2 regions of the Nocardioides sp. Root151 genome follow, and region 1 is predicted to be linked to the other one. Evidence: predicted binding sites of a transcription regulator. Region 1 holds the regulator's gene; the other holds the start of a gene.
What was found. The regulator LexA, encoded in region 1, represses DNA repair genes until DNA is damaged. The targets are predictions, from matches to a motif close to TCGAACANNTGTTCGA.

Region 1 (7,147 bases):
ACTGCTCCTCGGCCTGATCATCGGTACCTACTCGTCCGTCTTCTCCGCGACCCCGGCACTGATCCTGCTGCAGAAGGTCGCGCCGTTCTCGCGTGAGAAGAAGGAGCGCAAGGTCCGCGATGCACAGGACTCCGGCGCCGTCGTCTGAGGCACGGGAGCGAGGGACGAGCGGTTCGTGGTGAAGCGACCGACAGAGCCGTCGTCCGACCCTTGTCGGTGCCGGCGGTTAGGGTTTCCGGGTGCCTGAAAGCCCCGATTCCCTGACCCCCGTTGCCGCCCTCCTCGGTGAAGCCGTCGAGGCACTCGGCGGTCAGGAGCGCCCGGGCCAGGTGCAGATGGCCGAGGCCGTCGCCCGGGCGATGGCCGACGACGAGCACCTGCTCGTCCAGGCGGGCACCGGCACCGGAAAGTCGCTGGCCTACCTGGTGCCGAGCCTGCTCCACAAGAAGCGCGTGGTGGTCGCCACGGCGACCCTCGCGCTGCAGCACCAGCTCGTCGAGCGCGACATCCCGCGGCTGGTCGATGCGCTGAAGGCCAAGCCCGGCATCGACACGTCGTACGCCGTCCTCAAGGGCCGCTCCAACTACGCCTGCCTCCACCGGGTGCGCGAGGGCGCGCCCGACGACCAGGGCGCCCTGGTCGAGTTGCCCACCGGGTCGATGGGCGCCGAGGTCATCAAGCTGCGCGAGTGGGCCGAGGAGGAGGCGAAGTCCGGCGGCACCGGCGAGAAGGACAACGCGCCCCGCCACACCGAGAAGGTCTGGCGCCAGGTCGCGGTCAGCGCCCGCGAGTGCCTCAGTCGCGCGAAGTGCCCCTTCGGGGAGGAGTGCTTCGCCGAGGCTGCGCGCGACCGGGCCGCGCAGAGCCAGCTGATCGTGACCAACCACAGCCTGTTGGCCATCGACGCCATCGAAGGCGTCCCGATGATCCCCGACTACGACGTGGTCGTGGTCGACGAGGCCCACGAGGTGACCGCCCGCGTCACGCAGGCAGCCACCGACGAGCTGAGTGTCAGTGACGTCGAGCGGGCCGCGCGACGTGCCCAGCGGTACGTCGACGGCGACGAGGCCAACGAGCTCGACGACGCTGCCGGGGCGTTGAAGGACGCCCTCGAACGCACCGAGGCCGGGCGCATCGACCGCGTCGACGAGCAGCTCGCCGACGCCTTGGTGCTGTTGCGCGACGGGGCGCGGGCGTGCCTGGGCGCGATGCCCAAGGAGTCCGACGACCCCGACCCCGGCAAGAACCAGGCCAAGGCCGGCGTGCAGGAGATCTTCGCCACCGCCGAACGCATGGCCGCCGACCTCGAGTCCGACGTGCTGTGGCGCAACGACCGCGAGCCGCAACGCGGCGGGCCGCAGCTGTGCGTGGCACCGCTCCAGGTGTGGGGTCCGATGCGCGACAAGCTGCTCACCGACAAGACCGTGGTCTTCACGTCCGCCACGCTGATGTTGGGGGGCGACTTCACCACCGTCGCCTCCTCACTGGGTCTCAAGCCCACCGAGCGCATCGCGTCCACCGAGGTCGTCGAACGCACCGACGAGGTGCTGCCCTGGCGCGGCATCGACGTCGGCTCGCCGTTCAACTACGGCCAACAGGCGATCCTCTACGTCGCCCGCCACCTGCCGCCGCCCGGGCGCGACGGCCTGGGCAAGGCCCAGCTCGACGAGATCGTCGACCTGATCGACGCCGCCGACGGCCGCACCCTCGGCTTGTTCTCCAGCAAGCGGGCCGCCGAGGCCGCAGCCGAAGAGGTCCGCAAGAGGCTGCCGCACCTGACCACGCTTGCCCAGGGCGAGGCCCAGCTGGCCGAGCTGCAGAAGCAGTTCGTCGCCGACCCGCACACCTGCCTGTTCGGCACGTTGAGCCTCTGGCAGGGCCTCGACGTCCCCGGCGACACGTGCCAGCTCGTGCTGATCGACCGCATCCCGTTCCCGCGTCCCGACGACCCGCTGATGTCGGCGCGCCAGAAGGCCGCCGACCGGTCAGGAGGCAACGGGTTCATGCAGGTCGCCGCGACACATGCGGCACTGCTGCTGGCGCAGGGCTCGGGCCGGTTGATCCGCACCCACACCGACCGGGGCGTGGTCGCCGTACTCGACCCGCGGCTGGTGACCGCGCGCTACGGCAACTTCCTCAAGGCCAGCCTTCCACCCATGTGGGCGACCACCGACCCGCAGATCGCCCGCAACGCGCTCAAGCGCCTCGCGGCCGACTGAGCCCAGACTCAGCTCAGCGCACGCCGCAACGCGAGCGGAACTTCACGCGGTAGTTGCCCAGGCTGCCGTAGTCGCTGTAGCCGGTGCTGCGCGGATCGCGTGCCCCGACGCCGTCGACCCGCACGTAGTAGGTGCCGGCTGCCCGGGTGGCGAGGTAGGTCGCGTCGAGGCCGGTCGGCGAGCCCGAGGCCGCCGACAGTGGGTTGCGTCGCGCCAGCACCCGGCCACTGCGGTTGAGCAGGGTCAGCGACACGTCGAGGTTCGGGCTGTACGGCGCGTTGGCGACCTGGACGCTCAGCCGGGCGCGGCACGTCGTACGCAGGCGGAACACGTCGGTGTCGTTGCGCTTGCCGATCACTCCGGGTCGGGCGACACCGGCGCGCAGCACGGTGGCTCGGCTCAGCCGGTAGGCGTGGTCGTCCGCGCGGTACGGGGCCCCGTAGGCACGCATCACGGAGAGGTCGTTCTCGCGTTCGGTGGCGCCGGTGTACTCGCCACGGCTCCACTGGGTGAGCGGGCGCATCGAGGAGCCCATGATCGGAGCCCAGATGCCGTGGCCGGAGTAGTAGGCGTCGCCGTTCTTGCCGTCGTGGCTCAGCCCCAGGGTGTGCCCGGCCTCGTGGGCGACCACGAGGCCCATCTGCTGGGGACGGTTGTCGACCTCACGCGGGAAGACCCAGAAGACGCGGGCGTTGTTGGCCGCCGCGTAGGGAAAGACTCCGACGAACGCGACACCGGCACAGCCCGGGCCACCGCAGACCTGGTTGCGGACCGTGGTCGAGCGGGTGATCACCGCGTGCACGCCGTACGTCGCATCGGCCGAGCCCGAGCGGGTCAGCGCACCCGCGTCCGGAAGCTCGGTGGTGACGTCGACCTGGAACGGCGCGTAGTCCTCCGCGGTCCGGCGCCACGTGCTCTGGATCGCCCGGAGCTCGCCGGCGCTGAACCCGGAACGGCCGTCGGTGTCGAAACCCGCGGCGTCGTAGCAGCGCGGACGCAGACCGTCGCTCCACTCGGAGTCGCAGACCTGCTCGCCGTTGAAGTCGAGGTAGATCGTGCGACGCGACCCGGGACGCGAGTGCAGCCGGAACGTCTGGGACAGCGGCGCCGAGGCGCGGGCCACCGGTTCGTTGCCGGCCTCTTCGCCGGAGCCCTCGAAGGTGTCGGCGTAGTAGAGCCGGTCGCCGGCGGTCAGTCGGGCGGCCGGGTCCTCGGTGAGCAGGCCCTTGACCTCCTCGGTCGCCTGCCCGGCCAGCCGCGCCGCGGTCGAGAGCTCGGAGTCATCGACGCGCTGGCCGTCGGCCGAGGTGAACTCGTGGTCTCCGTCGGTGCTGCCCGTCGCTGGTACGGCGGCCAGGCCGCCCAGGGCGAGGGCGCACACGGCGGTCAGGGTCAGCGTTGTGGTCCGGAGCATTGGGCGATTCTCCCACGATTGATTTGCGGCACGCTGCGGGCGGTCGGGCCTCATTGCAAGACCTTGTAGAACACCTTGATGAGGAACTTCTTGACGTCGTAGCGGCCTCCGACCAAGGTCCTGTAGGAGGTCGCTGTGGTCAGCCCAGCACGTAGTAGTAGAGCGAGAGTTTGTAGGACTTCACGTCATAGCGCTGGCCGTACCCCGTGGCCACCACCCAGTAGACGTAACCGTTGCCATAGCGCATCCGCGTGGCACTGGCCGTGCCGCCGTGGTGCCATCCGAGGCGTGAGGACAGTGCTCGTCCGGTGATGGGCTCAGCTGTGGTGTTGTTGATCAGCCACAGGGAGGCCCGATGCCCCGCCGAGGGGTTCACGGCCGCCCCGTAGGCCTGGACGGAGAATCCCTCGTACTTGAAGGCGCCCGGGATCAGGGCGCCGTGCAGCCCGATCGCGGTCCTGTCGTTGAGGGTGCGGCCGACGCAGCGCGACTTGCTGTAGTAGCCCACCGAGCCGGTCATCCGGCGCAGGCCAGGCCTGCGCAACGAGGAGCACCTGCCTGACCAGTTGTCCTTCAGGGATGCCTGAGCCGACACCGTCCGCGTCCAGTGCTTGCGGATGAGTCGCTTGGACGAGACCACCACCGGGGCGCCGATGAAGACTGACGAGTTCCCGAGCTCGTCGGTGAGGGTGATCCGGAATCGGTAGGTGCCCGCAACGGCGTACGCTCCGCTGGTTGTGCGACCGTTCCAACGGAACCAAGAGGGGCTGGCGGGGAGATTGCGCACGACGGTGCCACCGGAATTGAGGACCGCGACCCGGATCGTGCTGACCTCGGACTCTTGGTCGATGGTCGGCCTCAGTGTGACTGTGTCGCGATAGCCGTCGACGTACGGGAAGAAGCCGGTGAGACTGCGAGACACGCTGGTCACGCTGGGTGCGGTCACGTCGATGTCCAACCCCACGAAGGCAACTCCGGTGAAGTCGTGGCCATGATCGGAGGCGCTCGTCGTCACCCGGATTCGGTGATCCCCGGTCGACGGGGTGACGCCCAAGGCGGTGGGATCGACGGTTATCTCGGCGTCGCCACTCGCGTCCAGGGTGACCGGCTGTGAGTCGGTCAGCACGGCACCAGCGATGGTCTCCAGCTGCCAGGTGGCGACCTGACCGGGGAGCCCCTCGGTCTCGACGGTGGCCGTCGCCCTGTCGAGTCGTCCGTCCCCGTTGGGGCTCAGAATGTAGGGGTTGATGTCGTAGACCGATACGGCCAGGTTGCGGCGTGCGGTCAGCGCGGCGCTGGCGTTCTCGTTCGCACACATGCTGTAGAACGTGGCGCTGGTGTCACGGATGCATCGGCGGACGACGAGCTCTCCGGAGGCGACGTCGGCGTAGGGAGACGCGGTCAGCTGCCGTGGCTGGTCGCGAACCAGCGCCGGCCCTTGGGCCTGGTTCGCCCAGAGGAGGCTGAGCTCTCCCGGTCCGTCGTCGTGGACGGTCACGCTTGGCAGGGCCTCGGATCGGAGGTCGACGAAGACCGGTTCGGTAGGGGCGTCCCAGGTGACGGGGTTGGAGACGTCGAGGGTGGCAGTGTCGGTCGGCGTGCTCAGGCAGGTGGACGGTGTGCTCGTGCCACAGGGGGCGACCGTGATGACCGTTCCGGCGTCGAGGCCGAAGCTCGGCAGGGTCCAGCGAGCCACGCCGTCGACCGGATCACCGTTCGTGTAGTCGGCGATCATCTGCTTCCTGGTCTGGGCCCCGGAGCGGAAGGTGACCATGGCGTTGTCAGTGCCGGTCAGGGCCACCTCGATCGAGAGGTCGCCGCTGACCTGGTCACCCGTGGTGGGCGTGATCAGGGTGGCGTTCAGGTCTTCCGCCTGGGCGGGGGCGCCGGCCAGGCCGACGAGACCGCTGCCCACGACACTGGCGGCGAGAAGGGTGGCGAAGAGGCGTGGTGCGCGCATGGTTCCCCCGAACACAAACGTGGCGGAGAGCTCCGCCGATCTGGATGTCCCGAGACCGGAACCGCGGACACTTTATGTCACGAAACGTGCGGTGTGCGACGAAATCACGAAAGGCGTCGTACGACGACCGCGCGGTCGACGTACGACGCCTTTGTGGTGGCTGGTTCAGACGCGGCGCAGGACCGCGGTGACGATGCCGAGGATCGAGGCGTTGGTGCCGTCGATCGGGTCGTAGGCGTCGTTGTGCGGCATCAGCCAGACCTGGCCGTCCTTGCGCTGCAGGGTCTTGACGGTGGCCTCGCCGTCGATGAGAGCGGCCACGATCTCGCCGTTGCGTGCGGTCTGCTCCTGGCGGACCACGACGTAGTCGCCGCTGCAGATGGCGGCGTCGATCATCGAGTCGCCGGAGACCTCGAGCATGAACAGGGTGCCCTCGCCCACCAGGGTCTTGGGCAGCGGGAAGATCTCCTCGACCCGCTCCTCGGCCAGGATCGGGCCACCAGCGGCGATGCGGCCCACCATCGGCACGTAGGTGGCGGCCGGCATGGCGTCACCGATGCCGGTCTCGTCGATGTGCGACTCGTCTGCCGCGCTGATCGAACGGCGCGCGGCGAGCACCTCGGGCAGGAACACCTCGAGGGCACGAGGACGGTTGGGGTCGCGCTTGATGAAGCCCTTGGCCTCGAGCACCTTGAGCTGGTGGGAGACCGAGGACGAGCTGGTCAACCCGACCACCTCGCCGATCTCGCGCATGCTCGGCGGGTAGCCGCGTCGCTCGAGGGAATCACGGATCGTGTTCAGGATGCGCTGCTGGCGGGGGGTGAGGCCCGTTGCGTCCGGGGGGCCGTCGGGGAACTCGGCGACGTTGTCCTTCGATGCCATCGGGGTGCCTTCCGCAGTGCTGTTCCTGGTGGGTTTTCAACGTAGCCCCAAAACCCGACGGCTTCAAACACCTGTTCGAACGTGTCGCAAAGGTTTTCGAGCAGTTTCTCGGGTCGGGTCTCGGGAGTTCGGGGAGCGCAAAGGGCGGGCCTCCGTGGTGGAGTCCCGCCCTTTGTCTTCCCCATCCGCAGGCCGGGGTCGAGGCGACCTGCGGAAATTTCAGTGGCGTCCTGGCTCAGTCGAGCGGGACGTAGATCTGCTGGCCGGCGACCAGCATCGAGGAGTCGAGCGCGTTGAGCTGCTTGATGGTGTGCACCATGTCGCGCACCTCGCCGTCGTCGGCCACGTCGGCGGCGATCGCCCAGAGCGTGTCGCCGGGCTGGACCGTCACTGCGCGGGTTGGCTGGTCGACGCCGGCGTGGTTGGTGGCCATCGACGAGGTGCCGAGGAAGACCGCGGCGGCGAGCACGAAAAGCATCGCCGCGACGAAGACGACCAGCCGGCCGCGCTGCGTGAGGCGGACCTGGTTGCGGGCGCCGTGCTGCGCAGGGCGCATCGGCGTCTGGATGGCGGGGCTCAGGGTCATCGTGCTCATCGGGACCTCCGGGGGAAGGGGGTGGTCTGTGTCAGACGAATGTCTACAGACGACCACCGACAACGGACTTCCGGAGC
Region 2 (7,147 bases), on a different contig from region 1:
CCCGGTCGACGGCCACGAGCAGGTGGTCGCCGGGGTGGTCGCCGTCGAGGCGGGCCCGCCAGTAGTCAAGGTCGGGTGGTTCCATGTCGAACGTCGCGTGAGAGGTGTCGACCGCGTGGGAGTAGATCGCCGCGATGTCGTGCAGATCGCGCTCTCGTGCGGACCGTGTGGAGTACTCACCCATCCGCCCATGATCGCAGGTGGGCCGTGCGACAGAATGGCCGCGTGGCGATCGAACCCGACATCAAGGACTGGACCTGGGTCCTCGACGAGCCCTGCCCGGAGTGCGGTTTCGACAGTGCAGGCGTCGACGTGGAGTCCCTGGGTGCCTCCGTGCGCACCAACGCCGAGGGCTGGCGGGTCGTGCTCTCCGACGATGCTCCAGCGCTGTCGCGACGGCCGTCCGAGTCGGTCTGGTCTCCCTTGGAGTACGCCTGCCACGTGCGCGACGTGCACCTCGTGTTCGGTGGGCGGCTCCGCTCGATGCTCGGCGAGGACGACCCGCTCTTCACCAACTGGGACCAGGACGAGGCCGCCGTGGACGGCGACTACCTCGCCCAGGAGCCGACGCGGGTCTCTCGCGAACTGGTCGCAGCGGCCGATGCGGTCGCCGCGACGTACGACGCGGTCGCGGGGGAGCAGTGGGACCGCACCGGACGCCGCAGCAACGGCTCGTTCTTCACGGTCGCCTCGATCGGTCGCTACCACCTGCACGACGTCGTCCATCACCTCCACGACGTCGGGCACGACGCGCGGCTGGCCACGGTCGCGGCGTACGACGCGCATGCGGCTGCCTACGCGTCGGCCTCGGCGGCGATGCCCGACAACGTGGCCGACGAGATCGCCTGGTTCTCCGATGCTGTCGCCTCGGCCACCGGAGCCGGCGGACGGGTGCTCGAGATCGGCACCGGCGGTGGACGCGACGCACTGGCCCTGGAAGCCGCCGGAGTTCGCGTGCGCCGCACCGACGTCTCGTCGCGTTTCGTCGACCTGTTGCGCGACGCCGGGCACGAGGCCGAGCGGATCGACCCGCTCGTCGACGACCTGGCCGACCACGTGACGGGTCTGCCGTACGACGGGGTGTGGGCCCACGCCAGCCTGCTGCACGTCGCGCGCGACGACTTCCCCCAGGTCGTACGCCGACTCGCGGAGGCCACCCGCGTCGGCGGCACCCTGCACGTCGCGCTGAAGGAGGGCGACGGCGATGCCTGGTCGACGCACGGCACCATCGAGGCACCGCGTCACTTCGTGTTCTGGCGGGAGGCGCCTCTGCGTTCCGTGCTGGAGGACGCCGGCTGGCGCGTCGACGAGGTGCGCCACCAGGACGGTGGCGGCCAGCCCTGGCTCATCGTGCGGGGGCGTCGGCGATGAGGCACACGGAGTTCTGGAGCCGCATGGAGCGGGCGCTGGGCAGCGGTTACGCGCGCTCGTGGGCCGAGCAGCACGTGATCGGCGAGCTGGGTTCGCGCACCGTGGTCGAGGCGTTGTCGGCGGGGGAGTCGCCCAAACAGGTCTGGGAAGCGGTCTGGCGCACGCTCGACCTGCCGTTGCGCGACAAGTGAAAAGCTCCGATCACCTGTTCGATTCCCCGCCTGCGTGTCGCGCTTGATCGAACGTCTGTTCGGGCTAGTGTGAACGTCGTCGGCCGGGGTTCTCCACAGCCCTGCAGGTGGTCGGCACCCATTGTCGGTGGCCCGGTCTAACGTCCGGGACAACACATCGACCACAGACTCGACAAGGACGGACCATCATGGCTGGAGACCGCGACAAGGCGCTCGACGCAGCACTCGCCAACATTGAGAAGAGCTTCGGCAAGGGCTCGGTGATGCGCCTCGGCGACGAGACCCGCGCACCCCTCGAAGTCATCCCGACCGGGTCGATCGCGCTCGACGTCGCGCTGGGCCTCGGTGGCCTCCCACGCGGCCGGGTCGTCGAGATCTACGGCCCCGAGTCCTCCGGTAAGACCACGGTCGCCCTGCACGCGGTGGCCAGCGCCCAGGCGGGTGGCGGCATCGTGGCGTTCATCGACGCAGAGCACGCGCTCGACCCCGAATACGCCAAGAACCTCGGCGTCGACACCGACGCGCTGCTGGTCTCCCAGCCCGACTCCGGTGAGCAGGCGCTCGAGATCGCCGACATGCTGATCCGTTCCGGCGCGCTCGACCTGATCGTGATCGACTCGGTGGCCGCGCTCGTGCCGCGGGCCGAGATCGAGGGCGAGATGGGCGACAGCCACGTCGGCCTCCAGGCCCGCCTCATGAGCCAGGCGCTGCGCAAGATGACCGGTGCGTTGAACAACTCCAACACGACCGCGATCTTCATCAACCAGCTCCGCGAGAAGATCGGCGTCATGTTCGGCTCGCCAGAGACCACCACCGGTGGCCGGGCGCTGAAGTTCTACTCCTCCGTGCGCCTCGACGTGCGCCGCATCGAGACGCTCAAGGACGGCACCGACATGGTCGGAAACCGCACCCGCGTCAAGGTCGTCAAGAACAAGGTCGCCCCGCCGTTCAAGCAGGCAGAGTTCGACATCATGTACGGCAAGGGCATCAGCCGCGAGGGTGGCCTGATCGACGTCGGCGTCGAGGCCGGCCTGGTCCGCAAGGCCGGCGCCTGGTACACCTACGAGGGCGACCAGCTCGGCCAGGGCAAGGAGAACGCCCGCACCTTCCTCAAGGACAACCCCGACCTGGCCAACGAGCTGGAGAAGAAGATCCTCGAGACGCTGGGTGTCGGTCCGAAGGTCGACGAGCCCGTTGCGGAGCCGACCAACATCGACTTCTGATGGTCGGTCCCGGCCCTTCGAGCGCGGGGCCGCCGCCCGAGTGGGCGGTGGCGCCCGAGGGCGAGCGGGCTCTCGAGCCGGATCGCCAGGAGCAGCCCGCCTGGCAGGGTGACGTGGGCGACGGGGTCGAGGCGTGGCTGCGCGCCGTGGCCGCCGGCGAGATCACCGCGTCCCCGGACGCGGAACCGCCCGGCGGCACGGAACGGCCCGGCGGCACGGAACGGCACCGAGGTGCGGGGCGGCCGCGGGGCACCAAGCGGTCCCGCCGTGCCGGGCAGTCGAACGGCCAGGAGCAGACCGCGAGTGGACTGGCCCCCGATGACGACGGGTCGGGCGACGAGGCAGACCACGAGGCGGTGGCCCGCAAGATCCTGCTCGACCAGCTCACCGGGCAGGCTCGCAGCCGCAAGGAGCTCGCCGACCGTCTGGCGAAGAAGAACGTCCCCGACGAGATCGCCGGCGCGCTCCTCGACCGGTTCGAAGAGGTCGGCCTGATCGACGACGAGGCCTTCGCCCGCTCCTGGATCGCCTCGCGCCAGCCAGGCAAGGGGTTGGCCCGTCGTGCCCTGGCCCAGGAGCTGCGCCGCAAGGGCATCGACGACCTCGTCGCCCGGGAGGCCCTCGACGAGATCGACCCCGACGACGAGGACGACGCGGCCCGGCGCCTGGTCCGCAAGAAGCTGCGCACCATGCAGGGCCTCGATCGGGTCAAGGCGACCCGGCGGCTGGTCGGCATGCTGGCCCGCAAGGGCTACCCGCCGGGCATGGCGTTCTCCGTCGTCCGCGACGAGCTCGCCGCCGCCGACCAGGTCGACGTCGACGATGACGACCCGGTCGGTGAAACTCCCCGCGACTGGTGAGTCAGATCGAGACCCCGTACGCCTCGTCGTAGAAGGCCGCACGAATGTAGGCCGGCTTGAGGTAGGCGAAGCCGTCGTCACCCCACGAGGTGCCCCAGCTGTTGCGGGCGATGAAGCGGCCGTCGCTGCGGTAGCCCACGATCGCGATCGCGTGGCCGCCGCGCACGGTGTTCGGCTTGAACGTGTCCACCTTGCCGTTCGTGGCGGTGGCGTTGTCCCACGACTCGTCGACCAGGAAGGCGGCCAGGATCGGTCCCTGCTCGGCCAGCCAGGTCTTCCAGTGGGTCAGGTTCAGCCGCAGGTTGTAGTACGCCGAGATCTTGCGGCGGGCGCAGCTGGCGTAGAAGACGTTCTCGCGTCCGGGGAACATCGTCGCGCCGAGGTGGAAGGGCAGGTCCTTCTCGCGGGCCACACCCTGCTTGCGGGCCACGTCCAGGGCGGCCTTGAGCGACGTACCGGCCTCCTCGATGAAGCTCTGTGGCCGTGTCGTGAACTCGTCGGTCTCCTTGGAGGCCATCCACACGTGCCGTGCCGAGAGCTGCAGCGTCTTGGTGGCCTTCCTGGCCTTGACGAGGTGCCAGCGGGCGACGCCGTCGGCGGTGGCCCATCCGACGCAGGACCCTGTTGACTCCTGGTCGTGGATGCCCCACCAGGACTCACGAAGGTCGACGCTGGCGGGCAGGGCGGCGGGGGCGCCGAGGGCTCCGGCGTCGCGGGAGTCGTCGAAGTTCCAGTCCGCGGTCGTGCCGGTCGAGGGCAGCACGTTGCAGACGAAGTGATCGGTGTCGGGGTTGGTGGTCATACCGCAGAGGAGGACGGCCACGCTCGGCCTGATACCGACTGATGGCCTAGCCTCGGGGCATGCCCGAGACCGTGCACGTCGTCGTGCAGTATGGCGGCCGTGACCTGGCCGGCGTGATCCGAGGTGACGAGTCGTGGTCGGCCGCGGCGAAACGGCTGGCGGCCACGATGAGCGGAGAGCCGGCGGCACTGGACCTCTCCGGCACCGACAAGCGTTTCGTCGTCGATCCCGACCTCCGGGTGGGGCTGCGGTCGATGACCCGCGGAGACCTTCCCGACGTGGCCCGCTGGCGCGCCGCGGACCACGTGAACCGCTGGTGGTCCGACGACGGTTCGCCGGATCTTGCGACCGTGACCGAGAAGTATGGCCCGCACATCGACGGCACCACTCCCACCCGGATGTGGGTGGTCGAGGCCAACGGCCGCTCGGTCGGCTTCGTGCAGGACTACCGTCTCTCCGACTATCCCGACTTCGCGCTGCTCACCCCCGATCCGGAGGCGATCGGCGTGGACTACGCGATCGGCGAGGAGGCCTGGGTCGGCAAGGGCCTCGGATCGCGGATGCTCTGGGCATGGCTGCTGCGCACCCGGCACCGGTTCCCCGACGCGGCAACCTTCTTCGCGGCGCCCGACCACCGCAACATTGCTTCGCTGCGCGTCCTGGAGAAGGTCGGCTTCACCCAGGGCACCTGGTTCGACGAGCCGCAGTCCGACGGGTCCAGTGCCACGGTGGTCGGATGCACCCTCGACGTACGGCGGATCCTGGGCTAGCGCCGTGGGTCCGAAGTCGTTGTGCGCTTGGCGCACCCCGGGCACGCACCTCGCTGCGTTGTCAGAGACTCGACGGCCTGGTGGCCGCCTTCGCTCCTCCGCCTTGCGATGCACGCACCCGGAGCCCGACAACCATCACAGGACCTCGGACCCACGGCGCCAGCGACTCGTTAGTCTCTTCCCCATGGCCACGACCGAGTCCTTCCACGACCTCCTCCGGGTGCCTGCGGGTGCCGTCGACCTGGGTGACATCGACCCGCACGGCAAGCCCGGGTTCGACGACGACAAGGCGGCCGGCGAGGCCGCACTCGCGGAGCTCGGCCCGGAGCTGGCCGAGCTCCAGGAGCAGTTGTTCGCCGAGCGCACCACCGACAGCAAGCGGCGGATCCTGCTGGTGCTGCAGGGCATGGACACCTCCGGCAAGGGCGGTGTGCTGCGCCACGCCGTCGGCCTGGCCGACCCGCAGGGGGTCCGGATCACCTCGTTCAAGGCGCCCACCGAGGAGGAGCTCGAGCACGACTTCCTCTGGCGGATCCGCAACGCGGTCCCGTCTCCGGGCTACATCGGGGTCTTCGACCGCTCCCACTACGAGGACGTGCTGATCGGCCGGGTCCGCGAGCTGGTCAAGCCTGCGGAGATCGAGAAGCGCTACGACGCGATCAACGCCTTCGAGCAGGAGCTGGTCGACGACGGCGTCACGCTCGTCAAGTGCATGCTGCACATCTCCGCCGACGAGCAGAAGGAACGCCTGCTGGCCAGGCTCGACGACCCGACGAAGTACTGGAAGTTCAACCCGGGCGACATCGACGAACGCGCCCAGTGGCCGGCGTACCAGCAGGCCTACGAGGCCGCGATCGAGCGCACCAACACCGAGACGGCTCCGTGGCACGTCGTCCCGGCCGACCGCAAGTGGTACCGCAACCTTGCCGTCGCGCGACTGCTGGTGGAGGCGTTGCAGGGACTCGACCTGGCCTGGCCCGCCGCCGACTTCGACATCGAGGAGCAGAAGGCCCGCCTCGAGGACGAAGCCCCGCTGACGTGATCGAGACAGTCCCCGTCACCCGCTATGTCACGCCGCTGCGCGAGGGCGGCTCACTCCCCGGAGTCGTCGAGGCCGGCGACCTGGGCACCTACGTCTGCAAGTTCCGCGGCGCCGGACAGGGCCTTCGCGTCCTGGTCGCCGAGGTCATCGTCGGTGAGCTGGCCCGACGCATCGGCCTGGCCACCCCGCGCCTCGTCGCACTCGACCTGACCGGCGACATCGCCCGCTACGAGGCCGACGAGGAGGTCCAGGACCTCCTCAACGCCAGCATCGGGCTCAACCTCGGCGTCGACTTCCTGCCCGGCTCCTTCGGGTACGACGGACAGGCCGAGACCGATCCGGCCCTGGCCGCGAAGATCGTCTGGCTCGACGCCTTCACCGCCAACGTCGACCGCAGCTGGCGCAACCCCAACCTCCTGGTCTGGCACGGCGAGCTCTGGGTGATCGACCATGGGGCCGCGTTGTACTTCCACCATGCCTGGGGCGGTGGCGTCACGGACCCGGCCCGGTTCGCGGCGCAGCCGTGGGACCCCTCCGACCATGTCCTGCTCGAGCGTGCAGGTGACCTCGCGAAGGCGGACATCGAGATCAGCAACGTCCTCGACGAGTCGGTGCTCGCCGAGGTGGTCGCCGACGTGCCCGACGCCTGGCTCGACCCGGTGCCCGGCGCGGAAGACCCGGCGGCCGTGCGGTCGGCGTACGTCCGGTTCCTGACCGCACGCCTGACCACCCGGCAGTGGCTCCCCGGGGCGACGTCGTGAGCGCGCTCGCCTACCAGTACGTCGTCCTGCGGTGCGTCCCGCGCGTGGAGCGCGAGGAGTTCGTCAACGTCGGGGTGGTGGTCTACTGCCAGGCCACCGACTTCCTCGACGTCGCGTGGCGCGTGGA

Region 2: recA (recombinase RecA) is a predicted target of LexA. The motif match lies at 1,610-1,625, and genes of this name have one in related genera.

Annotation. Positions count from the first base shown of each region.
Region 1 is NZ_LMGG01000007.1:380,852-387,998, forward strand. It holds gene secD (protein translocase subunit SecD) at 1-148, shown strand, start outside; gene ASD66_RS19435 (ATP-dependent DNA helicase) at 240-2,219, shown strand; gene ASD66_RS19440 (zinc-dependent metalloprotease family protein) at 2,233-3,633, opposite strand; gene ASD66_RS19445 (FlgD immunoglobulin-like domain containing protein) at 3,773-5,593, opposite strand; gene lexA (transcriptional repressor LexA) at 5,759-6,475, opposite strand; gene ASD66_RS19455 (LysM peptidoglycan-binding domain-containing protein) at 6,711-7,070, opposite strand.
Region 2 is NZ_LMGG01000004.1:513,072-520,218, forward strand. It holds gene ASD66_RS10920 (GNAT family N-acetyltransferase) at 1-184, opposite strand, end outside; gene ASD66_RS24940 (class I SAM-dependent methyltransferase) at 226-1,371, shown strand; gene ASD66_RS10935 (DUF3046 domain-containing protein) at 1,368-1,562, shown strand; gene recA (recombinase RecA) at 1,751-2,785, shown strand; gene ASD66_RS10945 (regulatory protein RecX) at 2,785-3,645, shown strand; gene ASD66_RS10950 (C1 family peptidase) at 3,647-4,447, opposite strand; gene ASD66_RS10955 (GNAT family N-acetyltransferase) at 4,507-5,217, shown strand; gene ASD66_RS10960 (PPK2 family polyphosphate kinase) at 5,402-6,259, shown strand; gene ASD66_RS10965 (HipA family kinase) at 6,256-7,020, shown strand; gene ASD66_RS10970 (DUF3037 domain-containing protein) at 7,017-7,147, shown strand, end outside.